3 regions of the Paenibacillus sp. W4I10 genome follow, and region 3 is predicted to be linked to each of the others. Evidence: predicted binding sites of a transcription regulator. Region 3 holds the regulator's gene; each other region holds the start of a gene.
What was found. The regulator Rex, encoded in region 3, represses fermentation and respiration genes when NADH is low (regulators of the CRP and FNR family bind a similar motif). The targets are predictions, from matches to a motif close to TTGTGAAATATTTCACAA.

Region 1 (7,147 bases), 230 kb from region 3:
GATGAAAGATCTGGAGAGTGAAGGTATTCTGGTTCGTCACGTCTATCCCGAGACGCCAGTTCGTATTGAATATGAACTGACGGAGAAAGGTAGAGCGCTCCAGCCCGTCATGAATCAAATTCAAGACTGGGCTGAGCAGTGGGTTGACTAACGTATAAGCATCACCCACTTTTGTTACATGAATGACATAGACTCCTGATTTCCGTGGAAATCAGGGGTTTTTGTCTTAAGTATTAGGTGGATCGGCGTTTTTCTCCTGGGCTATGCACATGTTGTCATGAGTTGTAGTATAATCTATAGAAAATGGCCACAGACGGCCGGAGCGAAGGAGGCCCACTTGTCATGAGAGAAGAAAGCTTATCCCGTGAAGTACGCTACGGCAAAGAAGATATTGCAGAACTTGAGAGCGCATCCATTCAGGTCCATCTAATTTATAAAAAAGCTGCGGAGTTGTTCAAGCGCACAGCATATTCCCGTTCAATTAAGGATGATCTTGCCGAAGTGAATACGCATTCTGTGAACAGCGATGGTCCGAGATTAGCTCCGGCGGTGCTGCAAAAATGGATTCAAACGTCCAGGGGCTGGAAGTGTATCGGATGTGAGCTGGGACAACCTGATTCAACGACTTCTCAGATGGAAGAAACCATCCATGGTAAGCGGTTGGTTCTGGATGTGGGAGAAGGTCGGCTGGTTCAGGCAGAAATGCTGATTCAGGCGGTTGTTTGGTCACAATATGAGAAGATTCGAATGTTTGCACCATGGCTTGGTGATGAACCCTTTTACAGCGTGCAGGAACTGGATGTCATTGCCCGTTATATTGTGCCTACCTATTTTTCGGAACGACCTTTGCATGAGCAAGGGAAGGTGTTCAAGGTACATCAACAATATGGGCAGATTCCGTTGTATCAGGAGTATGTAGACGCACCTTCATGCTGCGTGCAGGTGGACGGTGGATTGCTTGAAGGGCGATTGCTGACAGGTGTATACGTATCTGAGGAGCAGTTTTTCGGGCTTAATCCATATCTGAAAGATGGCGATGGAGGACGGACATATATGCAGGCTAGTGTCCAGTGATAACGTAACCAATGAGAACATAAAAATGCTTTAGATTGGAGAGCCTGTGTGCAGGCTCTCTTTCTTGTACAAGCCTTATTTGGAGGCGGTACCCTATAAAAGTAACGGCTTTGACACTTTTTTTTGCCGAGGGTTGTGCCATAATAGAGGTTATGGACAACAGGGTGAATGATTTTACGCAGGGTGGTGTTACCTACATGATGAAGAAAATCCCCGGTTACATAGGTGTATGTTTGCTCCTACTGGCGATCTTGGCTGGTTGTAGTGAGACACAGCCTTCTGAGCAGCCAATTGTCAAAGAGACAGAAACAGCGAATACAATCACAGTGGCTGTAGATGGCAGTACGTTTTTGCCTGATGCAACAAAGTCCATTAAGCGAGATTTTAGTGAGGGTTTGACACTCAAAAAAGCATTACTCAATAGCGGACTGGTCGATTTTACGGCAGATGGCAAACGGATTCAATCCGTCGGTGAAGTTTCTCTGGATTCTTCGCTTAGCTGGGCTGTCAAATTGAATGGCAAGGATATTGAGCAGGAAGATTGGGACATGGAACTTCATGCCAAAGATGAAGTGATCATTTACGTGAAAGCCGCTGACAGTGGGGGGGATGGCGTTGCATATCAGACAACGTTACTCAAGGTTAGCGGTGGAAACATTATGCCAACCCTTAATCGTCAATATGCCGGCGTCTACGTTCAAGAGTGCACAGTTCGCGATGTGTTGAAGTCCAGCGGCATTGTAAGAATGTCGGAGAATAACAAATTTGTCGTTTCGGTCGAGAATGTTACGCCTCGTATGAATGAGCGATGGGTCATTATGGTAAATGACAAAGAATTAATGGAAAATGGTCTGGACATGAAATTGAATCCACGTGATGCGGTAAAGCTTGAATTGACCAATGCATCCTAAGTATACCAAGAAGCCCAATCTCTTTTTAGAGAACTGGGCTTTTTTTCATTAAATATATAAGTAATATCCGATTAGCATAGCCAAATGTTAAATACGACAGATCTCGTTCGGGCAAAGCTCACAGTGACAGATCCCTTGCAGCATCTTCAGATCTTTGATAACAATCATGCCATTGTCATATTCAATCCCATCTTTCTTACGCAGGTCGCTTAACATGCGGTTTACACTTTCACGAGTGGCTCCAATCATATTGGATAGGTCCGTGTGGGTAATTTTTTTGTGTATAATGACATGCTCTCCATGAGGCTCACCATACGAATTCGACAACCGAATAAGGGTGGAGCAGAGTGCACCTGGTTTGCCATATAACATGAGATCCCGGAACTTGGTCTGTGTCAAACGGTGGTGGATGCCCATCCATTTCATAAAGTCGATCGCAAAGTCACAATGCTGGCAGATTAACATCTCCAGGTCTTTATGCTCCAGTACACCGATCTCACTATCCTCCAGCACTTCCGCTGAGAAGCTGTGTTTAGAGCCGAAAAAGGGATCAGCCTGCCCAATCATATCACCGGATTGATACATGTACATGATCAGTTCCTTGCCTTCATCCGTGGATTTGGTGATCTGGGCACGACCCCGTTTCATATAATAAAGTTTGTCAGAGATGTCGCCTTCCCAGTACAGATGTGTACCTTCCGGATAGGTTCTATCTTTCATGGTAACCAGCAAATGGTTGAAATTCGCTTCCGAGAAACAGTTAGTATTACCGCGCTTTTCCAGTACAGTTGTTAGTTCTGTCATAAGTCTATCTCCCCTTTATGTCCATCGGACGACCTTCTGTAGTAAGCAGTAGCCTCCGAGGTTCGCCGCAAACCGTTGCCGTCCTGATCAGGGTCATCTCGGCCGGGAGGAAGGACGGTACAAATTGCGGTGGTTCAATTTTTAAGTTCAGTATATACCTAATCTTACCGTTTGAGGGGGAAGGAAAGGGGGCAAAAATGACGAAATTTCAAACATTGTGATAAAATTCACTTTTAATGGAGAGGATGAATTCTACAGCCCTATATTTTAAATAGGAAGTGAAAATGGTCGTATGAAGGACACTACAAAACTTAAATTAAATTTGTTATACTTTGTGAAAAAAATCACATAATTAAGTTTATTGTCATGTTACGATGTGAATGTAAACGAGAGAGACAAACTAATACGAACCTTTAGGAGGATGAGGGAGATGGCTGTAAAGAACGAAGTCGCCCCAGCAAAAGAACCGACAGCAGGTCAGTATATTCAAACGTTAATCGACAAAGCGAATAAAGCACACGCCGCATTCATGAAGATGGACCAGAAGCAGATTGACCGGATTGTGCAAGCGATGGCGCTTGCGGGTCTGGATAAACACATGATGCTCGCCAAGATGGCCGTAGAAGAAACGGGCCGCGGAGTGTATGAGGATAAAATCACCAAAAATATATTTGCAACAGAATATGTGTACCACAGCATCAAGTATGACAAAACCGTAGGTGTGATTGAAGATAACGAGTATGAGAGCTTCCAGAAAATTGCGGAGCCGGTCGGCATTATTATGGGGATTACACCGGTCACGAACCCAACATCAACGACGATGTTTAAAGCATTGATTTCCATCAAGACGCGTAACCCGATCATCTTTGGTTTCCACCCATCTGCACAGAATTGTAGCCGGGAAGCTGCTAAAATCCTGCTGGAAGCGGCTGTGAAACATGGTGCACCAGCAGATTGTATTCAATGGATTGATGATCCTTCCATGGATCGTACAAACGAACTGATGAATCACAATGATGTGGCTCTCATTCTGGCAACAGGCGGATCAGGCATGGTACGTGCAGCGTACAGCTGTGGTAAACCTGCACTGGGCGTAGGACCGGGTAACGTACCTTGCTTTATCGAGAAAAGCGCAGATATCAATCAGGCAGTGACGGATTTGATCCTATCCAAGTCTTTCGATAACGGCATGATCTGTGCTTCTGAACAAGCGGTAATCATTGAAGAACCGATCTTTGATCAAGTGAAGAAAAAAATGATTGCAAATGGCTGTTACTTTGTTAACAAAGATGAAGCAGCAAAATTGACCGCAGGTGCAATTAATGCCGAGAAATGTGCGGTGAACCCGGCGATTGTTGGTCAATCTGCGGTGAGCATTGCGAAGTTGTGCGGAATTGAAGTTCCAGCAGGCACCAAAATTCTCGTGGCAGAGATTGAAGGAGTAGGTACGAAATTCCCATTGTCGGCTGAAAAATTAAGTCCGGTACTCGCTTGTTACAAAGTTAAAACGGCAGCAGAGGGCATTGAGCGTGCAGCAGAAGTGGTTGCTTTTGGCGGCATGGGTCACTCCTCGGTTATCCACTCCACAAATGAAGAAGTGATTGGCAAATTCGCAGATCGTCTGCAAACTGGACGGATTATTGTGAACTCACCATCCACACACGGTGCCATCGGGGATATCTACAACACAAACATGCCGTCATTGACACTGGGATGCGGATCATACGGACGTAACTCGACTTCTTCCAACGTAACCGCTGTGAACTTAATCAATGTGAAAAGGGTGGCTCGTCGTACCGTGAATATGCAATGGTTCAAAGTGCCGAACAAAGTCTACTTCGAAAAAGGGGCAACACAGTATCTTGCCAAAATGCCTGACATCACACGTGTGGCCATTATTACGGATGCAATGATGGTTAAGCTTGGATATGTTGAAAAGGTAGAACACTATCTGCGTCAACGCCAAATGCCAGTAGCAATCGAAGTATTCTCCGATGTTGAGCCAGATCCATCCACAACAACAGTAGATCGCGGAACCGAAATGATGCGACGCTTTCAACCAGACTGCATTATCGCACTCGGCGGTGGATCACCGATGGATGCTGCGAAAGCTATGTGGTTGTTCTATGAATATCCGGACACGGACTTCAACGATCTGAAACAAAAATTCATGGATATCCGCAAACGGATCTACAAATATCCACGTCTCGGCGTAAAAGCGAAATTTGTAGCGATTCCAACCACATCCGGTACAGGTTCTGAAGTGACATCGTTCGCGGTTATCACAGATAAAAATCAAGGTAACACCAAATATCCATTGGCCGACTATGAGCTGACACCAGACGTAGCGATTGTTGATCCGGAGTTCGTATACTCCCTGCCTAGAACAGCCGTTGCCGATACAGGTATGGACGTACTGACGCATGCGATTGAAGCTTATGTATCTGTTATGGCCAATGATTACACGGATGGACTTGCGATCAAAGCAATCCAGCTGGTATTCCAATACCTGGAGCAATCTGCGCTGCAAGGAGATAAACTGGCACGTGAGAAAATGCATAATGCTTCCACCATTGCCGGTATGGCGTTTGCCAACGCATTCCTGGGCATTAACCACAGCTTGGCGCATAAATGGGGCGGTCAGTACCACACCGCACACGGACGCACCAATGCGATCCTGATGCCACACGTCATTCGTTACAACGCGAAAAAACCGACCAAATTTGCATCGTTCCCGAAATATTCACACTTTGTAGCGGATGAGCGGTATGCCGAAATTGCCCGGATTCTGGGATTGCCTGCACGTACAACAGAAGAAGGCGTAACCAGTCTTATCAATGCCATTCGCAAACTGAACAAAACATTGGGCATTGAAGAATCGTTCCAGGAAATCGGATTTGATGCCAAAGACTTTGAAGCACATGTAGATTATCTGGCTGACCGTGCCTTCGAAGACCAATGTACAACTGCCAATCCGAAGTTGCCGTTGGTAACTGAACTGGCTGATGTATACCGCAACGCTTTCTACGGAAAGTTTGAATAACAAATCTAGAACGAAGCGTGACTTACGGCAAGAAGATCAGGGTTCCCCGAGAGGGGAGCCCCGATTGCCATCTTTCACACAATAACGAGAGGGCAGAAAAACAGAAGAGCGAAGCACCTGTTTTTCAGGTTTTATTCTAAGATTTGATTTGCTCCGAGCATAGAGGAGCAAAAGGGTTCTAAAGAGGTAGTAATGGAATTCGTGAGGTGGCTGTTTGAGTCAGATGTTCACACAATAACGAAGAGGGCAGAAAAACAGAAGAGCGAAGCACCTGTTTTTCAGGAAATGGTCCTAAGTCCTTGTTTGCTCCGAGTTTAACGGAGCAATGGTCCTAAAGAGATTACACGGAATCCGTGATGAGGTCGTTTGACCCAGATGTTCACACAATAACGAAGAGGGCAGAAAAAACTGAAGAAGCGGAGCGTTCGCCTTTATCCCCGGATTTTCCCCTTTGAAAAATAAAATTGAAAAAATCCGGGGATAACAGCGATCGGAAGTTGTTCTGCCCGCGCAGTGGCTAAGTGTGAATTTACAGGGTTCAATGGGACACAGCGCAGGTGGAGTGAGTTAGTTCACTGACTTTGTGACAAAAATCACAGATGATGAAAGCCTCAAGTCGTATACTGAAAATGTAAGAAAAACATTCATCCCGCGGTTCCGGTTCCCAAGTAGAGAGAACATGTTCCGGTTTATGTGAAACAATTCACATTAATCGCGGCTCTGGGCACACAATGCTACGAATGAAACAAGATGTTATGTGTCCAGAAATCCAAATTAGTGGAGGGATTAAGATGTCGGTGATTGAAAAAGATGTCAAACAACAAACAGGCTGGAGAAACTTTACCAAAGGAACATGGACCAAATCCGTAGATGTGAATGATTTTCTGGCACACAACTTGTCTCCGTATTACGGTGATGAAGCATTCCTAGCAGGTGCAACCCAGAATACCAAAGAATTGTGGGAGATCGTATCTGATCTGACCAAAAAAGAACGGGATAACGGCGGTGTCCTTGACGTTGATGTGAACACACCAGCGACTATTGTTTCTCACCAACCAGGTTATCTGGATCAATCCAAAGAGCAGATTGTCGGCGTTCAGACCGATGCTCCATTCAGACGTTCCATTCAACCAACAGGCGGAATCCGGATGATGATTGATGCATGTGAAGCATATGGCTTCGAATTGCCTCAAGGCGTCATTGATATATTTACAAACATTCGCAAAACACATAACCAGGGTGTATTCGATGCTTATACTTCCGATATGCGTGCAGCGCGTAAAGCAGGGATTATTACAGGTCTGCCAGATGCTTA
Region 2 (7,147 bases), 4.9 Mb from region 3:
TTAATCCTCTTGATCCTGGTTCTTGGTATTGCGGGCGGTACATATGCATGGATGAAAGATTCTGTAGAGCCGCCAGCGGCATCCCCTCCATCTACCCAGGAGCCTGTCATACCGGCTGAACCTGAGGTGCAGCTCGCGGAGCAGATTGCTTATATCATTCCTGCGAGTGAACAAGAGGGTACGCAATCACCTGCTCAACTGGTGATCCGTTTCAGAAATGATACGGGAAGCACTGAGTTTGAGCAAGGCAAACTTCAATTGACGATGAAGGATGATAGTACTCAGGAGTTGGATACTACAGACAAGTGGGAGAGCTTTAATCGGAATGAAGAGCCTGATACCCAAGATACCTCCGATGGTGGTTCAGGAAGTACTTCCGAAGGAAGCACGGATGGTTCATCAGCGGGAAACGCGGGGAACACAGAGCAGACGGTGGTTGGCGATCAGCAGGCAGATTCAGCAACATCGGGTGATGCCACTTCAGATTCTACTACTGATGCAACAACGGATACAGGGACGAATGCATCGTCTAATGCTGCGAGTGGAGACACGGATCAAGGTAAGGATGCCGATCAAGCTACTGGTTCCACATCGCCTGACACATCAGTGTCCAATGAAAAGGATGCGGATGCGACCACTTCTTCACAGATGTCTATTGGAGAGGTAGATCGTCTCTATCCGTATGGATTGCAGATCGATCTTCCAGCGAATATGGATGCCGAGAGCATTGTCAGTGTGAAGAGTACGCAGGGCAATATGACAGTGATCCAATTGATGCCACAGCCGAAGCTGTAAATCATATTATTTGAGCGTGTTGCATAGATTCATTAAGTGTCTTTTGATCCAATAAGGAAAAATGCTGACTTCATACCTTATTAAACGAGCGTATGTAGATGACCTTGAACTTGAATTTCAAGGTCATCTTTTTTTATTTGATATGGCGGATATAGCAAACACATAAAAAAACTCACACATTCACAATTCAGACACAAAATTTGCGATTCAAGAGTTTGAAAGACAGTCAGAAGTGATAAAGTGCGCGGAATGAATGAGAAAAGATCTCATGTGTACTTGGGAAAAGAGCGGGATTTCTGCTACAGAAAGACCAAATAAAGCACGAAAAGAGAAGAAAATTTGGTTTTTTATGTTGACAAATGATAATGATTATCAGTATCTTTAGTGTAGAAGATATTTGCGTCGGAAATACACAGAATTACAATTTCGTTTTTGTTGTCATAGCCGGATTAAATAACCGGGATAAATGAGAGAGGGATGATCGCATGTTTCGTCTGGAGACGACCAAGCTGGATATCGCTTATGAGGAAAGACTAATTGTAGAGGATCTGAATATTCAGATTCCCCAAGGAAAAATTACAGCACTTGTTGGAGCCAATGGTTCAGGGAAGTCAACCATCCTGAAAACGATGGCACGTATTATGGCTCCAAAAGCAGGTAATGTATTGCTCGACGGGAAGTCCATCCATAAACAGTCCACGCGTGAAGTTGCCAAGCAGCTTGCGATTTTGCCACAGAATCCAACAGCCCCTGAAGGTCTTACCGTTACTGAACTGGTATCGTATGGTCGCTTTCCTTATCAAAAAGGATTTGGCTCCATGCGTGCGGAAGACAAACGTATGATTGAATGGGCTATAGAAGTGACAGCCATGACTGAATTCCATGATCGTCCGATTGATCAACTGTCCGGTGGACAGCGTCAACGTGCCTGGATTGCCATGGCACTTGCACAAGAAACAGATATCCTTTTCCTGGACGAGCCGACTACGTTCCTCGATATGGCTCACCAGCTCGAAGTATTGCAATTACTGGAGCAACTGAATGCCACAGCCAACCGTACCATTGTTATGGTTGTGCATGACTTGAATCATGCTTCCCGCTACGCACATCACATGATTGGTATCAAAAAAGGTAAAGCCATTGCTCATGGTTCACCTGTGGAAGTCATGAACTCGGATGTGCTTCGTGAAGTATTCAACATTGAAGCAGATATCGTGATTGATCCGCGTTCCGGTGTACCGCTCTGCTTGCCTTACGCTCTTGCAGGCGAACGCCAGCAATCGAAGACGCCAGAGCAGATGGTCATGACCAGTGCGATGGTTCATGCTGGAGGACGGACAGAACCACGTGTTCAAGCGACAGGAAGTTAATAAATTGGGCCATATGTGGTCCTTACATTATAGAATGAAGCCGCTGTGCGCTATCGCAGGCGGCTCTTTTGCATTCATGGGGAATTTGCAACGCATGGGAGCAAAGGGAACGTATAGACCCGGGATTTGGTAATCGCATTGGATCAGGTCTATAATAATAGGACAGGCTGTGAGTTCATTGGTTATGCCAACGTGCTCGCAACAGCCCAAACCAACATATGTCATGGGAGGAATCAGTCATGTCCGTATATTCATATCAGGCGGTAACCACCGCGAACCAGGAAGTCTCACTGGATCTGTATCAAGGTAAGGTATTGGTCATTGCCAATACAGCCAGCAAGTGTGGGCTGACCCCGCAATACGGTGAATTGCAAAAGCTTTATGATCGTTATCGCGATCAAGGCTTGGTTGTACTGGGTTTCCCTTGTAACCAGTTTGGAGGGCAGGAGCCAGGTACAAGTGAGGAAGCGGAATCATTTTGCCAGATTAACTATGGTGTGAATTTCCCGGTGTTTGCCAAGGTAGATGTGAATGGTGAGGACACTCATCCCCTGTTCCAATACCTGAAGGAGCAACAACCTGGCGTAGGCGAAACAAGCGACATCCAATGGAACTTCACCAAGTTCCTTGTTAACCGTGAAGGTGAAGTGGTAGGTCGTGTTGAACCGAAAGAATCTCCGGAGACAATGATTGCAGATATCGAGAAATTGCTCGGTTAATACATGAACTTTTGAGAAGCCTGTCCTTGTATCTGCAAGGATAGGCTTCTTTGATTATTTTAAATACGTGGCTATATTCTCTTCACAGGTAGGAGTTGGCTCCATAGACACCTCTAACTTTATGCGTCGATACAGGGATTACGGAAGCCATTACATAGCATAAACCCACCCAAATCCGGGGACAATGAAATCAATACAATGAAGGGAAGAAAGGCTTAAATACTGGGAAATGACCTCTTCGACAAACTTTTTTTGCACAACCTATTGAAATGTGAAAAAGATCACATTATAATGAGTGTATAAAGTGAAATAAATCACATAAACAGTTTCGAATAAGAAGTGAAATATTTCACAACCACAATAACATTATATTCAAACTCATCTATATATTTCGAGGAGGAACTTTTAATGAAAATCGCAGTTATCGGATGTACACACGCAGGGACCGCAGCCATCGTAAATACCGCCAAATTGTACCCGGATGCTACCATCACCGTGTATGAGCGCAATGACAATATCTCCTTCCTATCTTGTGGCATTGCGCTCTACGTAGGTGGGGTTGTGAAAGACCCTGACGGTTTGTTCTATTCTTCGCCTAATCAACTGGCAGAGCTTGGTGTTGAGACCAAGATGCTTCATGAAGTTACAGCAGTCGATGCCAAGGGTCATACCCTTCAGGCTAAAAACCTGCAAACCGGGGAAGAATTTGAAGATACGTTTGACAAACTGATCGTGACAACCGGGTCATGGCCTGTCGTTCCAAAGCTTGAAGGCATCGAGATGGATAACATCTTACTTTGTAAAAACTACAATCATTCCAACACAATTATTGAAAAAGCCAAAGATGCCAAACGTGTTACTGTTGTAGGTGCAGGATATATCGGCGTAGAGCTGGTGGAAGCTTTCCAAATGAATGGCAAGGAAGTTACTCTAATCGACAGTGTGGACCGGATTTTGAACAAATATTTGGACCCTGAATTCACGGATGCGATCGAAGATACGTTGACTGGACGCGGCATCAAGCTGGCTCTTGGTCAAACGGTACAGAAGTTTACTGGTGAAAATGGCAAAGTGACTAAGGTGATTACGTCCAAAGGAGAGTTTGAAACCGATCTGGTTATTCTGTGCATTGGTTTCCGTCCAAATACCGAACTGCTCAAAGGCCAAGTGGATATGCTGCCAAACGGCGCAATCATCGTGGATAAATACATGCAAACGAGTCAAAAAGACGTCTTTGCTGCGGGTGACAGCTGTGCTATTCATTACAACCCAACAGGCAAAGCATCTTACATTCCACTGGCAACCAACGCGGTGCGGATGGGTACACTCGTAGCCCGTAACCTGGTTCGTCCTACTACACCGTATATGGGTACGCAAGGAACATCGGGTATCAAAATATATGAGCAAAATATCGCGGGTACCGGGATGACGGAAATGTCTGCTGCTGATGAAGGTCTGATTGTTGAATCTGTCGTACTGGAAGACAGCTACCGTCCGGAGTTTATGCCAACGGCTGAGAAACTGTTGCTCAAAGTAGTATATGAGCAGGCTACTCGTCGGATCGTCGGAGCACAGGTGATGTCTCAGGTTGATCTGACCCAATCGATTAATACGATCTCGGTCTGCATCCAAAACAACATGACCGTAGATGAGCTGGCCTTCATCGACTTTTTCTTCCAGCCACATTATAACAAACCATGGAACTTCCTGAACACGGCGGGTCTGCAAGCATTGCCTCCAATAGAAGTAAAAGCACCAGCAATGGTGTAAGGAAGCAGAATAGATGGTTGAACAGCGAGCATGATAAACGCCATACGAAGATAAGTCATGTTTATCCGTAAATATGAGGTGTACAATAACTGCCAAGATTATGAAACAAGGCGGGCGATTATAAAGGAAAAAGAAGACTGGCGAGTATATCGTCAGTCTTTTTGTGATTTTTTAGCTACAAAAGGCCTTACTATACGCTTGCTGACTTAACTATTCCAAGACGGTCTTAAAGTATCTTTTTAAACAACATTGTGATAATTTACACAAAGTTTCACGCAGTACCAAGATACAATTGAGATATGGTATTCAACGCATAAACAATGAAATTCAGGTCGTTTTTCCAAACGATGAACAATGAAGGAGAGGATGAATGATATGGCAGCAAAAACACCTCTTGAGGTTGCACAATATACGGCGCAAACAGGCATGAAGAAGGCTCAATATCCGGTGTCTTCTGTATTGGTGCTTAGTTTTCTGGCAGGGGCTTTTATTGCGCTGGGTTTTCTACTGGATATCCGGGTGATTGCATCCGCGCCGGCAGAGTGGGGAAGTCTGGTTAATCTGATTGGTGCAGCAGTGTTCCCGGTTGGATTAATCTTGGTACTCATCGGTGGTGGAGAGCTGCTGACAGGTAACATGATGGCAGTTCCGCTTGCTACGATTGCACGAAAATTATCCGTGGGTAGCATGTTGAAAAATCTATCCTTAGTGACGATTGGTAATTTTGTTGGAGCTTTGTTTGTCGCGTACGCGTTTGGACATGTGCTGGGTCTGACCGGAGAGGGTGTATATCTGGCGAAAGTGGTGGATATGGCTGGGCATAAGCTGCATGACGGCTTCCTGCAAGCTTTCATCTCTGGCATCGGCTGTAACTGGCTGGTGGCACTGGCCGTGTGGTTATCTTATGCATCCGATACGATGAGTGGCAAGGTACTGGGCATTTGGTTTCCAACGATGGCATTTGTAGCTATTGGATTCCAGCACGTTGTGGCCAATATGTTCCTCATCCCGGCGGCAATCTTCGAAGGGCATTATTCGTGGGGCCAATATGTGATAAATTTCATTCCAGTGTGGCTCGGCAATCTGACTGGAGGTGCTCTGTTTGTAGCTGCAGCCTACTGGGTGGTGTACCTGCGCCAAGCTGAGCCGAAAGTGAAACCGGAGGCAGCAACGTTGATCGAAGCTGTGGAGACGGAGGCCAGAGCGATGTGGAGCAAGCAGGCATAGCGAGGCATGCATACACGTGTAATGAAATATTCATGTAGAAGTAAATACGATTCTGTCTTGCTCGGTTCATGGCGAATATGCTGTGATAGAGCAGGGCGGGATCGTTTTTATGTATGGGGACCTTGTTGGAATTCAACGCAAAATAAATTCGCCATGACAAGGTTCGGGGGAACGAAACCTGTTCATGGCGAATTTCGGGAGTGGTCCATGATATGGCATGAGGAGGAAGTGGGGAAACACTAGCCTAATGCCTTATTTTTAATTTACCCCTGTATTCTGAAGTTGAATCAATTGGCAAAACATTTTTTTGAAAATATTTTGAAGTCGCTATAGCGGCGGTAATGAAGCAAAAACATACTGTTCTCTTTACGCGATAACCTCGAAGAAGATATGATATAGGGATAGCTTTTAAAGAGGGGAGCCTTACGATGATCGATCAGGAGAATGGTATATTTGCGGCGGTGTGCCCGCTCGACTGTCCGGATACTTGTGGTCTGTTATTACATAAAGAGAACGGCAAAATTGTGAAGGTGGCAGGCAATCCGGATCATCCCATAACCAAGGGTGCCATCTGTAATAAAGTTAGAAATATGACTGAGCGGGTGTATCACCCCGAGCGTCTACAATATCCGATGAAACGTGTAGGAGCCAAAGGTGAAGGCAAGTTCGAACGAATCAGTTGGGATGAAGCAATTAGGGAGATTACGACCAAATTCACTGCATTGTCCGAAACCTACGGCCCGGAGAGCATCCTGCCCTACAGCTTTTACGGTAACATGGGCATTCTCGGCGTAGACGGTATGGATCGGCGTTTCTTCAATGCGCTTGGTGCGAGTGTACTGGAGCAGACGATCTGTAACTCCGCTGGAAATACCGGCTGGAAATATACGATGGGCGCCAACCGGGGAACTGTGCCGGAAGATACGGAGCATGCGGATCTCATCCTGGTGTGGGGCGGCAATATCGTCAGTACAAATATGCACCAAGTCGTTCTGGCGGAGAAAGCCCGCAAGAAAGGCGCCAAGATCGTCGTAATCGACGTTCATCGCAATCGTACCGCACAGTGGGGTGACTGGTTTATTCCGCTGTACCCGGGCACGGATAGCGCACTGGCGTTGGGCTTGATGCATGTGTTGTTCGAACGGGGACTAACGGATGAAGCGTTTATGCAAAAGTATACGGTGGGTCATGAGGCACTGCGTGATCATGTCCGCAGTTACACCCCTGACCGCGTTGCACGTATTACGGGCGTGCCGGAGGAGACGA
Region 3 (7,147 bases):
GTATATACATTTTCGAAGGCGAAAATATGAATAAATTATTAATTTTAACTATTTAAATCAAAAATGTTTACAGACAACACAAAGAACCGGTTCAGTCGGATATCCGTCTGCCGGTTCTTTCATTTCTCTAATTCTCTAGTTATGTCACTCTATTTGTACTAGCTGTTCGGGAGTGTGTAGACCAGGTCCACCTGTTCTCCATTGCTAAAACGATAAAAGCGATAGTGGTTATGCGTACCGTCTTTATAATACACTTGCCACACATATATTCCATTCACAACTCCGGGCATGATTCGTTTAATCTCGCCGGCAGGAACTTCAGAACTGAAGCGAGTGCGGATCTGCGCTTCGGACATACCATTCTGCAGCAGCTCACTGTGTACAGCGTTTCCACCCTTAGCCGGTTGATTGTTTGCATCGAATTTAACCCAGACCATAACATCCTGGTTATCCTTATTTTTGCCGATCAGGGTCCAGTAGATGTTGTCAGAGCCTTCTTTGTCTCCCCAGATGTACTTGCGCAATTCATCATAGGATGTAATGCCCAGTTGCTTCTGTGCTGCCTGTATAGCGAGAGCTTCTTCCTTGCGCTGGTCCTGCGTGACATAGACGTAATAACGCTGAAGTCCAAACAGAATCAGAACCAGTGCAAGCAGCGAAATCCATATCCACTTCTTTTTTTTCTTCAAAAGCCGAACTTCCTTTCCCTATGATGCTCTGTCCTGCAATTAACGAGCAAGCAGACCATCAAATGCCAATTGAGACTCACGCAAAATGCGTTCTTCATCCAGCGTCAGACATTCGCCGTGTTTCACCACTTGTTTTCCATCCACCCATACGTGCTCAACATCTTTGGCAGAAGCCGAGTAGATCGTATGTGAGATCAGGTCTGTATGTGGATAGAAATGTGCCTGTTCAATGTCAAGAGCGATAAAATCAGCCTTCATGCCGACCTCAAGTGCTCCGGTATTGTTCAAGAAAATGGATTTGGCACCGTATGACGTTCCGAGGAGTAACGCTTCGCCTGCTGGCACAGCCGTCGGGTCACCAGATACACCTTTGTGGATCAATGCAGCCAGTCTCATTTCCTCGAACATATCCAGGTTGTTGTTGCTTGCCGGTCCGTCTGTTCCGAGTGACACGGTAACTCCTGCTTTCAGTAACGCAGGTACCCGCGCAACACCGGAAGCGAGTTTCAGGTTACTTCCCGGGTTATGGGATACAGCCACATCATGACGGGCCAAAATTTCAATCTCTTCGTCATTCAGATGCACCGCATGTGCAACCAGGGATGGACGAGAGAAAAAGCCCAGTTTCTCCAGATGTGCCACAGGACGCAGTCCATAATCAGCCACGTTCTGCTCCACTTCACGAAGCGTTTCAGACATATGTGTATGGAGAGGAAGGTTCAGGTCGTTCGCGACCTGTACAAGCTTCTCTATGTAGTCAGGAGGGCATGTATATGGAGCGTGTGGCGAGATTACGGTTGTAATGCGACCATCTGCCTGTCCATTCCACTCACGTGCAAACGCTGCCGACTCGTCCAGCTTCCGCAGTTGCTCTTCTTCCGAGCACAGCCCGATTACACCACGTGCCAGTGCTGCTCTAACGCCTGATTGCTCCACAACTTTGGCAACTTGATCCATGTGATCGTACATGTCCAGGAAAGCTGTAGTTCCGCCTTTCAACATTTCAAGCACCGATAGCGAAGTTCCCCAATATACGTCTTGTGAAGTCATTTTCGCTTCCATCGGCCACATTTTTTCCTGCAACCATACTTGCAACGCAAGATCGTCTCCGTGCCCTCTCAGCAACGACATTGCTGCATGACCATGCGTATTGATCAGACCCGGCAGGAAGAACAGTCCTTTTCCATCCACTTTGGTACAATTTTTGTCTCCATCCGGCAATGTCTCACCAATATGCACAATCTTGTCATCCTCAACAACCATGTATCCTTGAACCACGTTCCATGTTGTGCCGCCTTCATTAACGGCAAATTTGCCGTTGTGAATTACCCATCTATTTGTTGTCATCTTCCTCGTCGTCCTTTCCAGTCTCCAAGTAATAGGCCAAACTAAGCAGATCCGTTGTAAAGTCAGCATGGTGAATGCGGATATGCGGCGGTGTTTTTAGAATGGTTGGTGCAAAATTAAGAATCGCTTCGATTCCGGATTCAATAAGCTGATCGGCTACATTTTGGGCTTCCGTATCCGGAACCGTGATAATTCCGATGCGGATGTTTTCCGTTTTAACCGCTTCCGTCAATTCATTCATTGGTTTTACCGTCAAACTGTTAATTTGACTACCAATCTTCGGTCCATATGCATCAAATACAGCAACAATCTTCATGTTGTCTTTCAGATATGCGTTGTAGTTGGACAAGGCTTGACCGAGATTACCCGCTCCTACCAGAGCTACATTAATTTGCTGATCGATTTTGAGAATGTGACGAATTTTCTCGATCAAATAGGATACATCATACCCGATCCCTTTACGACCAAAATCACCGAAGTAAGCCAGGTCTTTACGAATTTGGGCCGGATTCAGATCCAGCCTCTGTCCAAGCTCTTGAGAAGAAACAGTAGCCACCTCACGCTGATGCAACTCGTTCAAATAACGCAAGTATACAGGCAGACGTCGTACCACTGCTTCCGAAATTTTATCCGATTTCATTCTTGCTCCCCCTTACCAAGGCCACGATAAAATAATAGATGAAAAGATGAGCATTCTGTATAAACTCAAAGATAAACATGACATTTTATACAGAATGCTCCTTGTAATTTAGGTTATAAGTTCTTACGTGCAACTGCTTTAATCGGATACGGAAATATCTAATAAAGTTTAACGCCAAACGATAGTGTCATGCAATGATATAACGAACAAAACAACCATTATTCTTGTTCATTAACAGGTTTTTCCAACCACTCGGTAATTCGTGGAACCATCTGCTCCGTGAGCATGTGCTCCATTTTGGGACCAGGTAAAGAATATAAAAAGAATTTACCATAGTACGCTTCAATCACCCGTGTATCATAAACAATGACAATTCCTCTGTCCTTCGCTGTACGCACCAACCGGCCAAATCCCTGCTTGAAACGAATGACCGCTTGCGGCACGGACAGTTTCATGAACGGATTTTTCTTCTGTTCCTGAAGCAGCTCACTCTTGGCTTCCACCAACGGATGATTCGGTGGCTGGAAAGGCAGTCGCACAATAGCGAGACAGGTTAGCGCCTCTCCCGGGATATCTACACCCTCCCAGAAGCTGCTTGTACCCAGAAGTACCGTAGCTTTGGCATCTTGGAACCTGCGAGTCAATTTGGAACGACTTCCACTGTCAACGCCTTGCCCAAGCAACGAGATGTCGTTACCAGATAGCGCCTCCTTCAGCGGATCATAGACCTGTCGCAACATCTTGTATGAAGTAAACAGAACCATCATGCGTCCACGCGTGGCAATTGCCGTCTCTGCAAGTGATTGCACCAGCATATTGACAAAGTGCGCATCACCCACACTTCCCTTCACACTCGGGAAATCACGCGGAATCACCAGAAGTGCCTGATCGCGATAGTTGAAAGGTGATGGCAGCATCGACGTTAACAACCGATTATTCTCGGAAGCTTCCTGCAAGCCAAGCTGTTCAATCATGAACTGGAATGACTTATCTACCGAAAGCGTAGCCGATGTAAGCACAACACTTTTCTTTTTATCAAAAAATAAATCCTTAAGTTGTGCACTGACATCTACAGGTACAGCATACAGCTGAAGAGATTTGCTGCGGAATTGACCGCTGGCTTCCATCCAGTACACCGTTTTGGCATCATCCATACGCATGAAGAAACGTAGATTCTCCTTCAATGTGGTCAGATCTTTCAGCAGTCCTGTAATGTCCGTAATCAGACTATCCGATTGATAATCGTCCTGATCCTCTTTCACCTCAAGCAGCAATTTGTCCCCTTTGCGAACCAAATCCCCCAGAGTCACATAGATCTGGTTCTCCAGATCCTGCAACTCCTGCCATTTCGCAGGTTTCTGAGATGCTTTCAGACGCAGGGAAAATTGCCCCGTCTCTCCCGGTGAAGCATCACTTCGTTCAGGCAACAGACCGAACAAGGCATCGCTCATACGATCCCACAGCTCCTTAACTTCAAGAGCGAGCGGGAACATCTGATCCACCATGGAGCCCCATTGCACCGAATTTTCATGCCCGGATAACTGCGAACGAAGCATAGGCAGCTGACCATTACGACTGTCTTTAAACAGGCGGGTCAGTGTATGAACCAAGGTGAAATATTTCATATGCATTCCAAGATGTTTTCCAGCGACATCCTCCAGATGATGTGCCTCATCGATCACAAGACTCTCATAGGCTGGCAGCAGCTGATGCGCGGCTTTCACATCCGTAAATAATTTGGAGTGATTGGTGATTACGATATCTGACAACCCGGCCTCATGTTTGGCACGATGGTAGAAACATTTGCGGAACCATGGACATGATCTTCCCAGACAAGACTCAGATTCGCTCTGTACCGTCTCCCAGAAGTCCCCTCCGCGTCCGCTAAGGTTAAGTTCCTCATCATCTCCGGTTTCGGTCTGCGTAAGCCAGACAATCATCTGAGCAGCTGTGAAATAATCCTCTTTGGGTGTAGCGAATTCACGTTTATTGATTTTGTGTTCAAATTTGCGCAGGCACAGGTAATGTCCACGTCCTTTGAATACAGCAGCCTTAAACGGGAACGGAACCACTTGAGTCAGCATCGGAATGTCCCGCTCTCTCAATTGCTCCTGCAGGTTGATTGTATGCGTGCTGACCATAACTTTCTGTTCTTGCTTCACACTTTCGTAAATAGCAGGCAAGAGATAACCCAGAGATTTACCAGTGCCTGTTCCTGCTTCGATCAAGAGATGTTTCTCTTCATCAAGGGCTTGCCTTACACTGCTGAACATCTGAGTCTGCGCTTCACGCTCTTCGTAATGATCAAGCGTATCCTTCAGGTTCTCCCGAACCTGGTCCATAAACTGTTCGAAGCTTACACCATCGAGGGGGTTAGCCTCCCGCTCATCGCGTGGTGCACCTATATCAGTCCAATCACTTACATTAAGAGCAAGCTGACGATAATAGGTATGTCCGTCCAGATCCTGAATCGGCTCTGCTTCCTTCTCACTGCGCATTCCATCCAAGAACCAGCCCAAGTCACTGTCTTCTGGTGCAAACAGGTCACTGAGGCGCTGAATCGTTATGAGCGGTAATTCCTTTAACTCATCCAGACACTTGAGCAGCACATAGGCTGTCGCCAGTGCATCACTGTCTGCCTGGTGAGGGCGATCATGTTGAAATCCAAATTCGGAAGACACATAACCAAGTTGATAAGAACCCAGTGATGGGAATGTAATCTTCAGAAAATCAATCGTGTCCAGAATGCGGCCAGTGAACGGCAAATAACCGCAACGGTCAAGAGCATTCTGCAAAAAGTGAAAATCAAAAGCGACGTTGTGTCCAACAAGCACCACATCATTAAGCAGCGGAACCATCTCCATCATCATCTCTTCGAGTGAAGGAGCGTCCGCCACATCTTCATCGGTAATACCCGTCAACCCCGAAATAAACGGGGGAATCGGTACACCAGGGTTCACATAAGAACTATATATTTGAGTTATGCTGTAGTCATGATCTATGATGGCAAGTCCGGCCTGTATAATCTCACCGTCGGACTGCGTGCCGGTTGTTTCGAAATCCAATACGGCAAATTTCATTGCAATGTACGGTCCCTTCCATTCCAGTCTATGTTACAGCATAGCAAAAAAAAGGGGATTTGAAAATTAACTGACAAAAAAGCGGTGTCCCCGCCGCTATGCCAAAGGAGGGAACACCGTTTTTTGTCGCCGAATTCCCGCTTAATGAAGGGTCGTCAGCTGATTAGCATATTGCAATTTTCCCCTGTTCAACCTGCAAGCTTCCATGTTGTACAGTGGTTCGGTCAACGTCGGGTCATACTGAAGGGCCTGTGCAAAGAGTGAACATGCAGCTTCGGGATTCGCAAGCTTGGCTTGAATACAGCCCAGGGCGTTACATACAAGCCCTTTTAATCGAGGAGAACCCTTAAGGTACATGATCTGCTGCAAATGTGTCCCGGCTTCCGCCATTTGTTCCAGATTCAGATACGCGAGCGCCAGGTAAAAACGTGTCAATGCACTCTCCGGATGGTCGGTCACAACCCGGGAGAACTGCATGATCGCCTGCGGATACATCTGTAATTTGAAATAGCCCTGACCTCGACTGAAACATTCCAGATGGAGTTCAGGCAGAGCAGTAACAGCTTCCTGTTCCGGTTCAAGGGAAGTAGGCTTATCCATCTCCCGCTCCCTCACCTGGCTCATCTTTTCTTCAAACATCAGCCATTCATCCAGCATTCCGTCACTCATCCGCTTAAGCAAATTCCACTTTTGCAGCAATTCCTGTTTGTTCAGGCCTTCAGCGGAAGGATAGCTCTTGATAATTTCATCTAACATGTCGTTCATTTCTGCGAAAACATGCTGGAACATCGATGCATCCCCACCCTTGAAAAAATGGATTAGTGCAGTGACCTGTACTCATTTTTTGCTTCAAGGGCCGATTTCATTCTCCTTACCAGTCGATTACATAATTGTTGCGTGGACTTCCTGTTTCATTGTTTGTACAGGTTTATTCTGTCCATCTACAAACACAACGGTTGGTTTGTGAGTATTTGCCTCTTCTTGCGACATCATGGCGTAAGAAATGATAATGACGTTATCTCCAGGCTGCACCAGACGTGCAGCTGCGCCGTTAAGACATATGACCCCGCTTCCGCGTGGTCCTGGAATCACATAAGTTTCCAGACGTGCACCATTGTTGTTGTTCACAATTTGCACTTTCTCGTTTTCCATCAAGTCGGATGTTTCCATCAAGTCTTCATCTATGGTAATGCTACCCACATAGTTCAAGTTGGCTTCCGTTACCGTAGCCCGGTGAATTTTGGATTTCATCAGTGTTCTAAACATGGGACAGTACCTCCGATTTTTGCAACCTTATATTGTCAATCAATCTTGTTTTTCCGAATTTCACCGCAAGTGCAATGAGCAGATCATCACGTCCTTGAACTTCTTCCTGATCTGCGAGCGGCTCC

Region 1: adhE (bifunctional acetaldehyde-CoA/alcohol dehydrogenase) is a predicted target of Rex. The motif match lies at 3,122-3,139, and genes of this name have one in related genera.
Region 2: QF049_RS25700 (formate/nitrite transporter family protein) is a predicted target of Rex. The motif match lies at 4,904-4,921, and genes of this name have one in related genera.

Annotation. Positions count from the first base shown of each region.
Region 1 covers NZ_JAUSXX010000001.1:569,264-576,410, forward strand. Annotated here, with positions in the region: gene QF049_RS02515 (winged helix-turn-helix transcriptional regulator) at 1-151, shown strand, start outside; gene QF049_RS02520 (hypothetical protein) at 343-1,074, shown strand; gene QF049_RS02525 (hypothetical protein) at 1,272-1,985, shown strand; gene QF049_RS02530 (Crp/Fnr family transcriptional regulator) at 2,073-2,789, opposite strand; gene adhE (bifunctional acetaldehyde-CoA/alcohol dehydrogenase) at 3,220-5,832, shown strand; gene pflB (formate C-acetyltransferase) at 6,624-7,147, shown strand, end outside.
Region 2 covers NZ_JAUSXX010000001.1:5,708,076-5,715,222, forward strand. Annotated here, with positions in the region: gene QF049_RS25680 (GAP1-N2 domain-containing protein) at 1-795, shown strand, start outside; gene QF049_RS25685 (ABC transporter ATP-binding protein) at 1,281-2,165, shown strand; gene QF049_RS25690 (glutathione peroxidase) at 2,405-2,884, shown strand; gene QF049_RS25695 (FAD-dependent oxidoreductase) at 3,293-4,654, shown strand; gene QF049_RS25700 (formate/nitrite transporter family protein) at 5,030-5,881, shown strand; gene QF049_RS25705 (molybdopterin-containing oxidoreductase family protein) at 6,310-7,147, shown strand, end outside.
Region 3 covers NZ_JAUSXX010000001.1:796,794-803,940, reverse strand. Annotated here, with positions in the region: gene QF049_RS03690 (cell wall elongation regulator TseB-like domain-containing protein) at 159-689, opposite strand; gene QF049_RS03685 (amidohydrolase) at 729-2,036, opposite strand; gene QF049_RS03680 (redox-sensing transcriptional repressor Rex) at 2,023-2,676, opposite strand; gene dinG (ATP-dependent DNA helicase DinG) at 2,895-5,756, opposite strand; gene QF049_RS03670 (tetratricopeptide repeat protein) at 5,898-6,521, opposite strand; gene panD (aspartate 1-decarboxylase) at 6,639-7,022, opposite strand; gene panC (pantoate--beta-alanine ligase) at 7,015-7,147, opposite strand, start outside.